Regions from separate parts of the Lysinibacillus sp. LK3 genome, predicted to be linked through region 1. Evidence: riboswitches for the same ligand, from Rfam matches in the RefSeq annotation. Region 1 holds a riboswitch; each other region holds the start of a gene.

The links. A riboswitch is a leader RNA that binds a small molecule or an ion and turns the genes downstream of it on or off. The one in region 1 is predicted to bind lysine.
Positions count from the first base shown of each region.
Region 2: another riboswitch for lysine. It lies ahead of VK91_RS11670 (transporter substrate-binding domain-containing protein); the one in region 1 lies ahead of VK91_RS06840 (amino acid permease).
Region 3: another riboswitch for lysine. It lies ahead of VK91_RS14150 (aspartate kinase); the one in region 1 lies ahead of VK91_RS06840 (amino acid permease).

Region 1 covers NZ_LDUJ01000011.1:66,650-71,217, forward strand. Annotated here, with positions in the region: gene VK91_RS06830 (sensor histidine kinase KdpD) at 1-341, opposite strand, end outside; gene VK91_RS06835 (response regulator transcription factor) at 348-1,040, opposite strand; gene VK91_RS06840 (amino acid permease) at 1,191-2,654, opposite strand; lysine riboswitch at 2,736-2,912, opposite strand; gene VK91_RS06845 (MFS transporter) at 3,091-4,299, shown strand; gene VK91_RS06850 (hypothetical protein) at 4,367-4,568, opposite strand, start outside.
Region 2 covers NZ_LDUJ01000015.1:111,437-116,004, reverse strand. Annotated here, with positions in the region: gene VK91_RS11680 (2-oxoglutarate dehydrogenase E1 component) at 1-43, shown strand, start outside; gene odhB (2-oxoglutarate dehydrogenase complex dihydrolipoyllysine-residue succinyltransferase) at 134-1,396, shown strand; lysine riboswitch at 1,737-1,923, shown strand; gene VK91_RS11670 (transporter substrate-binding domain-containing protein) at 2,043-2,900, shown strand; gene VK91_RS11665 (amino acid ABC transporter permease) at 3,071-3,796, shown strand; gene VK91_RS11660 (amino acid ABC transporter ATP-binding protein) at 3,809-4,540, shown strand.
Region 3 covers NZ_LDUJ01000018.1:156,613-161,180, reverse strand. Annotated here, with positions in the region: gene sdhA (succinate dehydrogenase flavoprotein subunit) at 1-300, opposite strand, end outside; gene VK91_RS14160 (succinate dehydrogenase cytochrome b558 subunit) at 367-975, opposite strand; gene VK91_RS14155 (YslB family protein) at 1,248-1,682, shown strand; gene VK91_RS14150 (aspartate kinase) at 1,781-3,007, opposite strand; lysine riboswitch at 3,141-3,318, opposite strand; gene uvrC (excinuclease ABC subunit UvrC) at 3,426-4,568, opposite strand, start outside.

The DNA of each region.
Region 1 (4,568 bases):
TGAAGTTGAAGCATTTCAATATAGCCAAGTACAACGGTTAAAGGCGTTTTAAGATCATGGGAAATATTGGCCAACATCTTTTTCATGGAATTTTCCATTTTACGATGTGTAGCCTGAATTTTTTGATGTTGATCTAGCAAAGTATTCAGTGTAATAAGTAACTGTTGAATTTCTGAATTTGTAGTTGTTACTAGAATCTTTTCATACGTCTGTTCATTCACAATTACGTGTAGTTTTCGATGAATATATTGGATAGCATGTTCTTGTTCCTTCTTGATTTTCCATTGAAAAATAAGAATGCCGATTAGCAATACAATGATTAATAATAATAGAAATATCATATATTCTTACCCTTCAAATTTATAGCCGATTCCCCATAGGGTTTTAATATAGTGAGGATGTGACGGATCATCTTCTATTTTTTCACGGAGTCTTCTGATATGTACATTTATAATATTTTCATCTCCGTAATAGGCATCTTTCCATATCGTCTGATAAATTTGCTCTTTGGTAAAAACTCTGTGACGATTTGTCACAAACAATTTTAAAATGGAAAATTCCTTTGATGTCAGCTTTATGTCTTGTCCGCTCTTTGTTATTGAGAAATTAACGATATCTATCTTTAAATTATCAATTTCGAGGACCTCTTGCTTTTGTTCAGCTTGACTAGAGTATTTCGTAGCTCTTCTGATAACAGCCTTTACACGTGCTGAAAATTCCAGCATAGAAAAGGGTTTAGCAATATAATCATCTGCCCCTAATCCTAAGCCCAATGCTTTATCAACATCACTGTCTTTTGCAGACATAATAATGATAGGAAGTGCTGCCTGCTCTCTAATAATCTTTAATACTTCCAATCCATTTAATTTAGGAATCATAATATCTAAGATGACTAAATCAAAGGTTTTTTGCAAACAATTTTGTAATGCCTCTTCGCCATTAGTCACTGTTGTGACATGGAAACCTTCCATCGTTAAGTAATTAGAAACCATTTCACGAATGGCTTCATCGTCTTCTACAAGTAAAATATGCTTTTGCACTATGATGCACCTCTCCTATCAAAACCCAATTTCCATATGTATATTACATTACCATATTTATGATGTATCATTAGAGATTTGTTTATGAGTGTTGAAAAAAGAGCTGCTCCATAAACCATCACTCTTTGGTTTATAGAACAGCTCTATTATTTAATCTTCAACTTTTAAATCACAATCTTCAAGTGGAAGCATTTTTGTTTTGTGCTTTAATTTATAGCCAAACCATAATGCTAAAAATAATGGAATCCCAATATACGAAACAAGGATACCGTACCAATCAATCTTATCGCCTGTAAAGGCTGTGTAATTTTGTCCAATGACTACGATCATACAAACTGTAAAAGCAAATAATGGTCCAAACGGATATAATTTGGCTTTATAAGGTAATAACTTTGGATCTAAGCCTTGTGCATCAAACGCTCGGCGGAAACGATAATGACTAAACGCTATACCTAGCCATGCAATAAAGCCAGACATTCCAGAAGCATTTAATAGCCAGATATAAACCACTCCATCGCCAAAGAAGGATGCCAAAAATGCTAAACAGCCTACAGCTAATGTTGCCATAAGTGCATAAATCGGAATACCTCTACGACTTAGCTTTGCAAAAAATTTAGGTGCATGTCCATCCACTGCTAATTGCCATAACATACGAGAAGATGCATATAGTCCTGAATTTCCTGCTGACAGCATAGCCGTTAAAATAATGGCATTCATTAATGAAGCAGCAAAGGCAATACCTAGGCGGTCAAACACTAGTGTAAACGGTGATACTGCGATATCTTCTGATAATAAACGTTCGTCTGTAAATGGAATTAACATCCCAATTGCACCAATCGCTAAAATATAAAACAAAAGAATACGCCAAAATACAGATTTAACAGCCTTCGGAATATTTTTACCAGGATCATCTGTTTCACCAGCTGTAATTCCTAGTAATTCTGTTCCTTGGAATGAAAATCCTGCAGCTAGGAAAATACCAAATGTAGCAAGGAAGCCACCATGGAATGGCCCATCACTAACAAAGAAATTAGTGAAACCTACAGGAGCCTGCCCACCTAAAATACCAAAAATCATTAGTAAGCTAATGATAATAAAAACAATAACCGTTGCTACTTTAATCATGGCAAACCAATATTCACTTTCACCATAACTTTTTACGGATAGTAAATTAAACGTCCATACAACAGCAATAAATAATACTGTCCAAAGTGCTGATGAGCTATCTGGGAACCAATATTTCATAATTAATGACACAGCAGCAATTTCGGCAGCAATGGTGATTGCCCAGTTATACCAGTAGTTCCAGCCTAATGCAAAGCCCAAAGCAGGATCTACAAATTTGGTTGCATACGTACTAAATGAACCTGAGGATGGCATATAGGCAGCCATTTCCCCTAAGCTTGTCATTAAAAAATACACCATAATACCAATTAAAGCATAGGCAAGCAATGCTCCTCCAGGACCTGCCTGAGCAATTGCTCCTCCACTGGCTAAAAATAGCCCCGTACCAATTGTACCGCCTAAAGAAATCATTGTAATATGACGGCTTTTTAATTCTTTTTTCAGCTTCGGCGCTTTATGTCCGAGCTGATTTACTTTTATTTCACTCACGATATAGCTTCCTTCCTATTTATGAGGCAAAAAAATGCCATCACATATACACTGTGATGGCTACGTTAATCCTCAGTTTTCCTACATGATAGCTCAACACGTTGTGCAAACGTGACAGTTCTGTTCCTTTCGGAGACAGCCCCAGCATGAGGTTTTCAAGTCCCCTCACACTTCGGCAATATTTCCTTTCAGCTAATTTCATCAATGCTTGTCATTTCAATTAGCATACTTATAAATATCGCGACCTCTACCTCAATACAAACATGAGGCATATAATTATTAAATTTATGATGTTTATTATACTAACATAAGACCATAGACATTTCAATACAACCACAAATGTTCTGTATTTTATGAATCTTCTACTATTTTTAATAGTGTGATAAAGTGTTATAGTAGTTCAATTAGAATGGTTATTATTAGGGGGGATTTTATTTTGACTACAAATGATCATTCCACTAGTTTTCCAAGTAAAAAAATTAGCTGGAAAGGAACAACCTTACTTTTAGTCTTTGGAGTTATCTTTATAGCCTCTACATTACGAATGCCACTAACTGTTGTTGGCCCAATTATATCCTTTATCCGTGAAGATCTTGGAATATCTAATGTTTTGGCAGGCTTTCTAACAACGATACCATTGCTGGCTTTTGCTGTTATATCTCCATTTGCACCAGTTGTAGCACGCAAACTAGGGCTTGAGCTAACATTATTTTTATCAACTTTTCTCTTGGCTTTAGGAATTGTCCTACGTTCACTTGGTACTACAGAATTACTTCTATTGGGTACTGTGTTAATTGGCGTAGCCATTTCTTTTGGAAATGTACTAATTCCAGGATTATTGAAATTGAAATTTCCCTATCATGTGGGTTTATTAATGGCCTTTTTCACCATGTCCATGAATTTTACTGCTGGCCTTGGTGCTGGTATTAGCTATCCGATAGCTAATTCATCGTTAGGCTGGCAAGGTGCACTTTCCATTGCACTCATACTCGTTCTAATTACAATCTTAATTTGGATACCTCAACTAAAATCAAATAAACCGGAACCAGTTACTACATCTAAGAAGACCAGTACACCTTTATGGAAATCACCTGTTACTTGGGCTGTCACAGGGGCAATGGGTTTACAATCTTTATTATTCTACACAACAGCAGCTTGGATACCTGAGATCTATATTGCTCAAGGTTTAGCACCTGATAAAGCTGGCTGGATGTTTTCAATCATGCAATTCTCACAAGTACCAATGGCCTTAGCAGTGCCTATTATTGCTGGTAAAATGACTTCTCAACGCCCACTTGTATTGATGTTTACATCCTTCTATTTAGTAGGCTTTGTTGGGGTTGTCATGGAATGGACAAGTCTTGGGGTACTGTGGATGGTTCTTCTAGGGTTAGCAGGTGGTTCTTCATTCGCCCTAGCAATGATGTTCTTCACTCTCCGGACTCGTACTGCATTTGAAGCAGCAGATTTATCAGGCTTTGCGCAATCTTTGGGTTATTTATTTGCCGCAATTGGTCCTATTCTTTTTGGCTACTTGCATGATTTATTTGGCGGCTGGAATATTGCGGGATGGCTCTTTGTCGTTGTAGCAATGTTACTCTTCTTTTGCTCAATGAGAGCCTCTAAGGATGAATATGTGCATTAAAATTAAATAAAGCAGGTGGATTTGATTCCTCCATCTGCTCTATTTCTATATAGTGTTTACACATTACTTAATTGTCGGGTTGCTGGAGTAATGTTAGCAATTCAGCAAGGCATTCTGATGCTTCATTATTATGAGCTGTTATAGTAGAAAAAATAGGAACAGCCTCTTGTAAAAGCATATAACTATAATAGTAATAGCCTACAAAAGCTTGCTCCTCATAGCCCTTTGGCGTTTCTTTCTCCCACTCCTGCTCATCATTATCCTCATTT
Region 2 (4,568 bases), on a different contig from region 1:
TCTTATTGAAGAAGCGGTTGCTGAGCCAGTAAAGGTTAAATAACATATATCAATTTTTGAAACCGGGCTACTTGCCCTTAAGCAGTAGCCCTTCTATGTGCGTCATGCACGTTAATCAAAGGAGGAAATGAAAGTGGCTGAAATTAAAGTCCCTGAATTAGCAGAATCGATTACAGAAGGTAGTATCGCACAGTGGGTAAAAAAAGTGGGCGATCGCGTTGAAAAAGGTGAATTCATCGTTGAACTTGAAACAGATAAAGTAAACGCTGAGATCATTTCTGAAGAAGCAGGTGTATTAACACAAATTTTAGCTGAAGAAGGCGATACTGTACTAGTTGGTCAAGTTATCGCAGTAGTAGAAGCAGGCGAAGGCGCAGCAGCAGCTCCAGCAGCGGCAGCACCAACTGAGGCAGCACCTGCACCAGCAGCGCCACAAGCAGCACCTGCACCAGTTGCAGCAGCTCCAGTAGTAGAAGAAACTTCTGGTGAGCGTGTAGTTGCATCTCCAGCAGCACGTCGTCTTGCACGTGAAAAAGGTATTGACCTTGCAGCGGTATCTCCAGTAGATCCACAAGGACGTGTACGTGTACAAGATGTAGCAGCTCATGGTACAGCACCAGCTGTAGCACCAGCAGCAGCACCTACATCCGTAGCAACTTCAGGTGGCCCAGTAGTATTCACACCAGCAGCTAATTCTGACCGTGTAACAATTGAAAAAATGAGCCGTCGTCGCCAAACAATTGCAAAACGTTTATTAGAAGTTAAACAGTCAACAGCAATGTTAACAACATTCAACGAAATTGACATGACAAACATCATGGCACTTCGTAAACGTAAACAAGAAGAGTTTGTAAAAGCAAACGACATCAAACTTGGTTTCATGTCATTCTTCACTAAAGCTGTTGTTGCAGCACTGAAAAAATACCCATACGTAAACGCTCAAATCTCTGGCGATGAAATTCATTTAAATAACTTCTTTGATATCGGTATTGCTGTATCGACTGAAGAAGGTTTAGTCGTACCAGTTGTACGCGATGCAAATAGCAAAAACTTTGCAGAAATCGAAAAAGATATTGCTAACTTAGCGACAAAAGCTCGTGATAAAAAATTAGGCTTAAATGACATGGCTGGTGGATCATTCACAATCACAAATGGTGGTGTATTCGGTTCATTAATGTCAACACCAATTATGAACGGTACGCAAGCTGGTATTTTAGGTATGCACTCAATTGTAAACCGTCCAGTTGCAGTAAATGGTGAAGTTCAAATCCGTCCAATGATGTATGTAGCTCTTTCATACGATCACCGTATCATCGATGGTAAAGATTCTGTAGGATTCTTAAAAACAGTTAAAGAATTAATCGAAAATCCTGAAGATTTATTATTAAATTCATAATCCCATTAAACCCTGCGAACAATGTTCAGCAGGGTTTTTTGTATGACGAAAGGTATTGACCGATTCTATGCTTGAAAGAGTACGAATGTTACATCGTTTAGAGGAGCAAAGAAAGAAAAAAATGCAACTTTTCTCACATATAGAACATACTCTATAATAAATATTTATTGTAATTTTCAGAAATATCAACAAAAGTTCAACGATTTAAAGTGGAAGCAGAACGCACAATATCCTAATATTGTCATTAGTCAGAAAAATGTTAAAATCGTCTTGACGAACATATTAGTTTTATAGTAGTATCTAAATATCAATTAAATAAACAAACCTCACAAATTGTTACCAGTGAGGTAGAGGCGCGGTATTTATTAGTTCATTGTTGAGTAAAAGCAAGCGAAGACGCAATGAAGAAGGAAATATCGCCGAAGTATAAAAGGAGCTCGTACTTTTATACTGGGTCTGCAGTGAATAAGTGCAGGACTGTCCTAGTAAATGGATTTCCAGATTTACTAGGTTGTGCTATCTCGGAAACATGGAAATTATAGTGAGGATTTGGGCAACTGTCATAAAAGGTAAGACCTAAGTTCAATAAACTTAGGTCTTTTTTAGTACAGTTGTCTTATTTTTTTACAGAAAAGGGGAGTTTTTCATGAAAAGAAAATGGTTGTTAGTAATGATCTCTATCATGACGGCAATTGTGCTAGCTGCATGTGGCACAAGTGACAAAAAAGAGGGCGGTTCAAGTGATGCTGGAACTGACAAAGAAGAAGGCGGCGGTGAATTCCGAATTGGAATGGAGGCTGGCTACCCACCGTTCAACTGGACACAGCAAGACGATGCAAATGGCGCAGTGAAAATTGCGGATAATGCAGAGTACGCAGGTGGCTATGATGTACAAATGGCAAAGAAAATCGCTGAAGGTCTAGGCAAAGAGTTAGTCATTGTTAAAATGGAGTGGGACGGTTTAGTTCCAGCGCTACAATCAAACAAAATTGATGCAATTATTGCAGGTATGTCACCAACAGAAGAACGCAAGAAAACAATTGATTTTACAGAAAACTATTATACTTCTGATTTTGTTATGGTTATTAAAAAAGGTAGCAAATATGAAGGGGCAAAATCGATTCAAGACTTCTCAGGTGCTAAAATTACATCACAATTAAATACATCAAACTACACAGTTATCGATCAAATTAAAGGCGTAGAAAAACAAACAGCAATGGAGAGCTTCCCAGCAATGCGTGTGGCGTTAGAAGCAGGTAAAATTGATGGCTATGTAGCTGAACGTCCAGAGGGCATTTCGGCTTCTGCTGCCAACGATAAATTCACATATGTAGCATTTGAAGAAGGCTTTGATACAGACCTATCAAATACTTCAATTGCTGTAGGCTTACGTAAAGATGATGCAAATCGTGAAAAAATCAATGAAATCCTAAAAGGCATTTCAGAAGATGATCGTCAAGCGATTATGGAAGAAGCTATTTCTCAACAACCCGCAGCACAATAATGACATGGCACGGACTAGCAATTAGTCCGTGCATGATCATTTCATCATTATCAAAATGAGAACCTCTCTACATAATGATAATGTCCTAGCGTGACAAATCATAGAATGGTAGAAAGAGCTAGGACACAAAAGAAATAAGCGAGCAAGATGACATTGTTAGGAGGAACATCATGAGTCTTGAATGGATACTTTCAATTATTGAAAACAACTGGCAAATGTTTTTACGAGGTGCGTATTATACGTTACTGATTTCGAGTATTAGTACAATTATTGGTGCATTTATCGGATTTTTCATCGGAATTATGCATACGATTCCAGTTCGTAAAAAAGGTGTGAAATTTTATAGCTTAAAGCTCATTAATTTTATACTAACATGCTATGTTGAATTTTTCCGTGGTACACCAATGATTGTACAAGCTATGGTTGTCTACTACGGATTAGATATCGCATTCGGTATCGATATGCACTTTATTACAGCAGGTATTTTAGTCGTTTCCCTCAATACTGGGGCCTATATGGCAGAAATTGTTCGTGGTGGTATTGTATCCATTGATAATGGTCAATACGAGGCAGCATCAGCAATTGGCATGAACCACTTCCAAATTATGCTTCATGTTGTCTTACCACAAGTAGCGCGTAATGTTTTACCAGCGACAGGTAACCAATTAATCATGAATATTAAAGATACAGCCGTATTAAATGTCATTGGAGTAACGGAATTATTCTTCCAAACAAAATCAATTTCGGGTAACAACTTCCGTTATTTCGAATCATTCTTCGTTGCATGTGTTCTTTATTTCATCATGACATTTACCGCATCTCGCATCCTTCTGTATGTTGAAAAACGTCTAGATGGTCCTGATGCCTATCAAAAAGAACAAAAAGAAGCCGTATAGGGGGACGCACAAATGGCAGTCATTAAAATCGAGCATTTAAGTAAATCATTTGGACGTAACCAAGTGTTAAAAGATGTGAATTTCCAAGTGGAAAAAGGAGAGGTAGTTTGTTTAATTGGCTCCTCTGGCTCTGGTAAATCCACATTGCTTCGTTGCATAAATTTATTAGAAACGCCAAGTGGCGGTCAAATTATTTATAAAGGGGAAGACATCCTAGATGAAAAGCACAATATTCAAGAATATCGCACACATTTAGGCATGGTGTTCCAGCAGTTCAATTTATTTAACAACCACAATGTCATAAGTAATTGCACAGTGGGCCAAATCAAAGTGTTAAAACGTTCGAAAAAAGAAGCAGAAGAAACGGCGCTTAAATACTTGAAAATCGTTGGCATGGATCAATATGTGAATGCCAAGCCCCGTCAACTCTCAGGCGGACAAAAGCAGCGTGTGGCCATCGCTCGTGCCTTATCAATGAATCCTGATGTAATGCTATTCGATGAGCCAACATCCGCATTAGACCCAGAAATGGTGGGTGAGGTATTAAAGGTAATGCGTCAGCTAGCAAACGAGGGCAATACGATGCTCATCGTGACACATGAGATGGAATTTGCCAAAGAAGTAGCAGATCGTGTTGTCTTTATGGATAAAGGTGTAATTGTGGAAGAAGGCCCTCCAGCACAAGTATTAGTCAATCCACAACATGAACGTACGAAGGAATTTTTAAAGCGTACATTAAAATAAGCACAAAAAAGTGAGTCCAACCTGTTGG
Region 3 (4,568 bases), on a different contig from region 1:
ACCCATACGGTCCATTAAGTGGATAATGCCAGGTGCTGCATCACACATACCTTTAACTGGTGGTTGGTTCGCTAGGAAGTCCCCACCATAAACTGTATCATCAAAGTGGATCCATGGAGAATCCCCTTCACCTTTAGTATTTACCGCACCATTAATTCCGCCCTGCGCACAAACAGAGTGTGAGCGTTTTACAGGAACTAATGAGAATAAATCAACTTCAGTACCAACTTCAGCTGCTTTAATCGTTGCCATCAGACCGGCAAGACCACCGCCGACAACAATTATTTTGCTTTTCGCCATGATTATTTCTCACTCCTCTTAAAAAATTGCAATGATTGCATGTGCTCTATCGTAGCTTCTATTGAATTATACGAAAGCTAAAATAGCAGCCACACCAACTACACTTAGAATTACGAAAAGAATGTTTGTTACGTAAGTAGCGATCTTTTGAGACTGAGGAGATTGTGTAATACCCCAGCTTACTAGGAATGCCCATAAACCGTTAGATAAGTGGAAAGTTGCTGATAAAATACCAACAATGTAGAATCCAAGCATGAATGGATTAGCAACAATATTCGCCATCATGTCGTAATCAACGTGTGTGCCAAGTGCTTTTTGAATACGAGTTTGGAAAATATGCCATGCAATAAATATCACTAAGAATACACCAGTAAAACGTTGTAAAGAGAACATCCAGTTACGGTACGTGCTGAAACGTCCTGTGTTTGGTGTAGCAGTGAATGCAATGTAGACACCATAGAATGCGTGGAACATTAATGGAATATAGATGACAATCCATTCAACTAGGATAAGGAATGGAATCTTTTCCATTACTGCGGTAGCATCGTTGTAACTTTCTGCCCCGCCTGTTGCTGTAAAGTTAATGAACAGGTGCATCGTTAAAAACAGACCTACTGGAATGATCCCAAGTAGAGAATGTAAGCGACGCCATAAAAACTCTCGATCTTTCGACAAGACTGTTACCCCCCTTAGTACTTAAAATAGCACAACAAAAGAAGTCATCATTTTGTAAATGATACTTCATTGACTGTGTATTTCATCATGGTACAATATTATGACATGTTTATTGTACTCTCAAGAGCTACGAGCGTCAAGGCAACTCGGAGTTTTTCATAGAGCTTATTAAAGAACTAATCTAGTACATGATGCGTCGTTTTTTCTCGAAAAATCTATCATTACTTTATTACCGTTAAATTTTAAGAAAATTCTAAGAAAGAAGGATAACAATGTTAAACACTCCATCTCCTACAATCTCATCATTTGGCTATGAGATCATTCGTGATCATATTCTATCTTCTATACTTGGTAAACATGAAGATGACGTCCTTTATTGGGCAGGTAAAGAGCTTGCTCGCAAGTTCCCATGTAAAAGTCAAGATGAACTTATCGCATTTTTCGCAGATGCCTGCTGGGGTACATTAGAACTCATAAAGGAATCAAAAGATGGACGTATTTTCCAGTTGACAAATGACCCTGAAATTCTTCAAATAAAGCAGCGTAGCTTTAAACTTGAAGCAGGATTTATAGCAGAGCAAATTCAACTAGCTAAAGGCTACCTGACAGAATGCTATAATGAAAAACGGGAAAAGCAACAATACGTCATGTTTACAGTCAAATGGGACGTTAAAGAACGTATTATGAATACCATTCCCTCAGAATAATTAAAAAGGATTGTTTCCCATTAAAGAATGGGATGACAATCCTTCTTTTTTCTTCCTTTTATTTCGGTCAATTACATAAAATGCTGTTTCTTCTATTATTATATGTAAAGTGCTTGCTCTAAATTAAACTCATCATGGAGAGCATTAGCTGCTTGGATCATATCATCCTGTGGTACAACAACGGACACTTTTATTTCAGAAGTACTAACCATTTTTACAGGGATATTTTCACGACGTAACCGATCAAACATACGAGCAGCAACGCCTGGATTGGAAGCCATGCCTGAACCAATAATAGAAACTTTTGCTAGTCCAATTTCGAAGTCAGCAAAACTAAATCCCAGTGATAATTTACTATCCTCTAAAACACGTAATGCTTCCGCAAATTCCTCTTTTAAAATGGAAAACGATACAGTTGGCTTCAACCCATCAATAATGGCTTGGACAATAATATCTACATTAATACGGTTCTCTGCAAGAACCGTAAATATATCTGCTAATGAAGCATTGGAAAAAGCATCATACCCTACTGTTAAACGAATAATATCTGATTCAAATGCAACACCACGAACGACTAAATTTTTTTCCATTTCCACTTCCTCCTTCAATAAAGTGCCTACTGATTCTATTAAACTTGAACGTATAATAACAGGCATTTGAAATTTCTTCGCTAACTCCACCGCACGAGGATGTATGATATGAGACCCTAAATTCGATAATTCCAACATTTCATCATATGAAATTTCTTGAAGCTTTTGGGCATTGGGAACATATCGTGGATCTGCTGTATAAACACCATCCACATTTGTATACATATCTACTCTCTCCGCTTCCAACGCTATGGCAAGTGCAACAGCAGCTGTTTCAGCTCCACCTTTTCCAAGCGTGGTGATATTGTGCACTTCGTCAATCCCTTGTTCTCCAGCAATAACCACAATTTGTCCCTGTGCAAAATGTTCTTCCATACGACTAATATCTATATAGTCGATACGAGCATGTCGATACATACCATCCGTATGTATACCAGCTTGCCATCCAGTTAGAGATACAGCCTCATAGCCTGCTTCCTGCAAAGCGATGGTAAATAAAGCACTAGATAATTGAGATCCAGTTGACAAAACTGCATCTAATTCTCTTTTCGACACATCGTCAGTTAGTTGGTGTACCATCATTTTCATCTCTTTCGCAGTGTGTCCCATTGCTGCAACGACCACTACTACATCCAATCCTTTGTCCTTTTCAGCAATCGCTTTCCTAGCAGCCTCTTGGATTTGTTCAGAAGAAGCTAATGCAGCTCCTCCAAACTTCATCACGATTTTAGCCATTTCTTTCGTTCTCCCTTCCAGTTCATGTATTTCACCAAATTATGGGGGGTAAAACCGTTTCTAGAAAACTAAAAGGCAGCCTCCACATAACGTGAAAGCTGCCTATAACATGTACAATAATCGTAACTTGCGCATGTGTGATAGCTCTCCGAAACGTTTAGAATCGACAGTCTTACATTTCTTAAATGCAAAACCAGTACAGCAATGGAACAACAATACTGTACTTCGGCAAGCTCCCCTTTCACACAATATCTCTGGACTTGTCCATCCTCCATCGTGTTACTCTTGAATCTTGCACCTCTATCATCACTTTAAAGTGAATGTATTCAATTCATTAAGCCTTAGCGTAAACAAACTAGTCACGCAGTTGGCTCTCCATAACATTGAAAACAATGTTATTTATAACCATAGCACATGCCTATTCCTTTGACAATGATTGTTGCTGAAAATAGCTAAAAATTTGGCTTGCTAAATTAGCGGGCATCCCAGCCTCCTGTAATGCTAGCTCGCTCGCCTCTCGAATTTTTTTGACTGAACCGAAATGTTTAAGCAGCTGTTGCTTTCGTTTTGGTCCTACCCCTTCAATATGATCTAATACAGATTGAATGGCATGCTTCTCATGCTGTTGACGCAAGAAGGTAATAGCAAAGCGATGGACTTCGTCTTGAATTCGTTGTAATAAATAAAAGCCATCACTTGTACGTTTTAAGCTAATCACTTCTGGTGGATCACCAAACAAGAGCTGAGATGTATTATGCTTATCATCCTTGGCTAAACCAGCAATCGGTATAACAAGACCAAGCTCATCTTCTAGTACTTCACGGGCTACTTCCATTTGTCCCTTACCACCATCAATTAAGACTAAATCTGGTAATGGTAGTCCTTCCTTTAAAACACGTATATAGCGACGACGTATAACCTCCTGCATTGCACCGTAATCATCATGCTTGGCTGCTGTACGCGTTTTATATTTTCGGTACTCCTTTTTCGCAGGCTTCCCATCAATGAAAACAACCATAGCAGACACTGCATCCGTTCCATGCATATGACTATTATCAAAAGCTTCAATTCGTAAAGGTGTACTAATACCCATTGCTTCACCAAGTGCCTCACAAGCACCAATCGTACGTTCTTCCTGACGCTCTATTAGCTGGAATTTAGCTGCCACAGCAATTTCAGCATTTTTGGTAGCTAATTCAACCAATTCCTTCTTTTGACCTCTTTTCGGTGTGAGCACTTTAATTTCTAATAATTCTGTTAAGATAGCTGCATCAATGGCTTGTGGAATAAAAATTTCTTTTGGCTTAATATGCTCTGGCTTTTCATAAAAGCGCCCAACAAATGTTAAAAATTCTTCCTCTGCATCTTGATAGATGGGGAAAATTGAGACATCGCGCTCAATCAGCTTTCCTTGGCGCACAAAGAAAACCTGAACACACATCCATCCTTTTTCAACAGCATAGCCAAATACATCTCGATTTGTTGTATCACTTGAAACTATTTTTTGTTTCTGCATAACCGTATCAATATGGGCAATTTGGTCTCGGAATTCCTTCGCTCG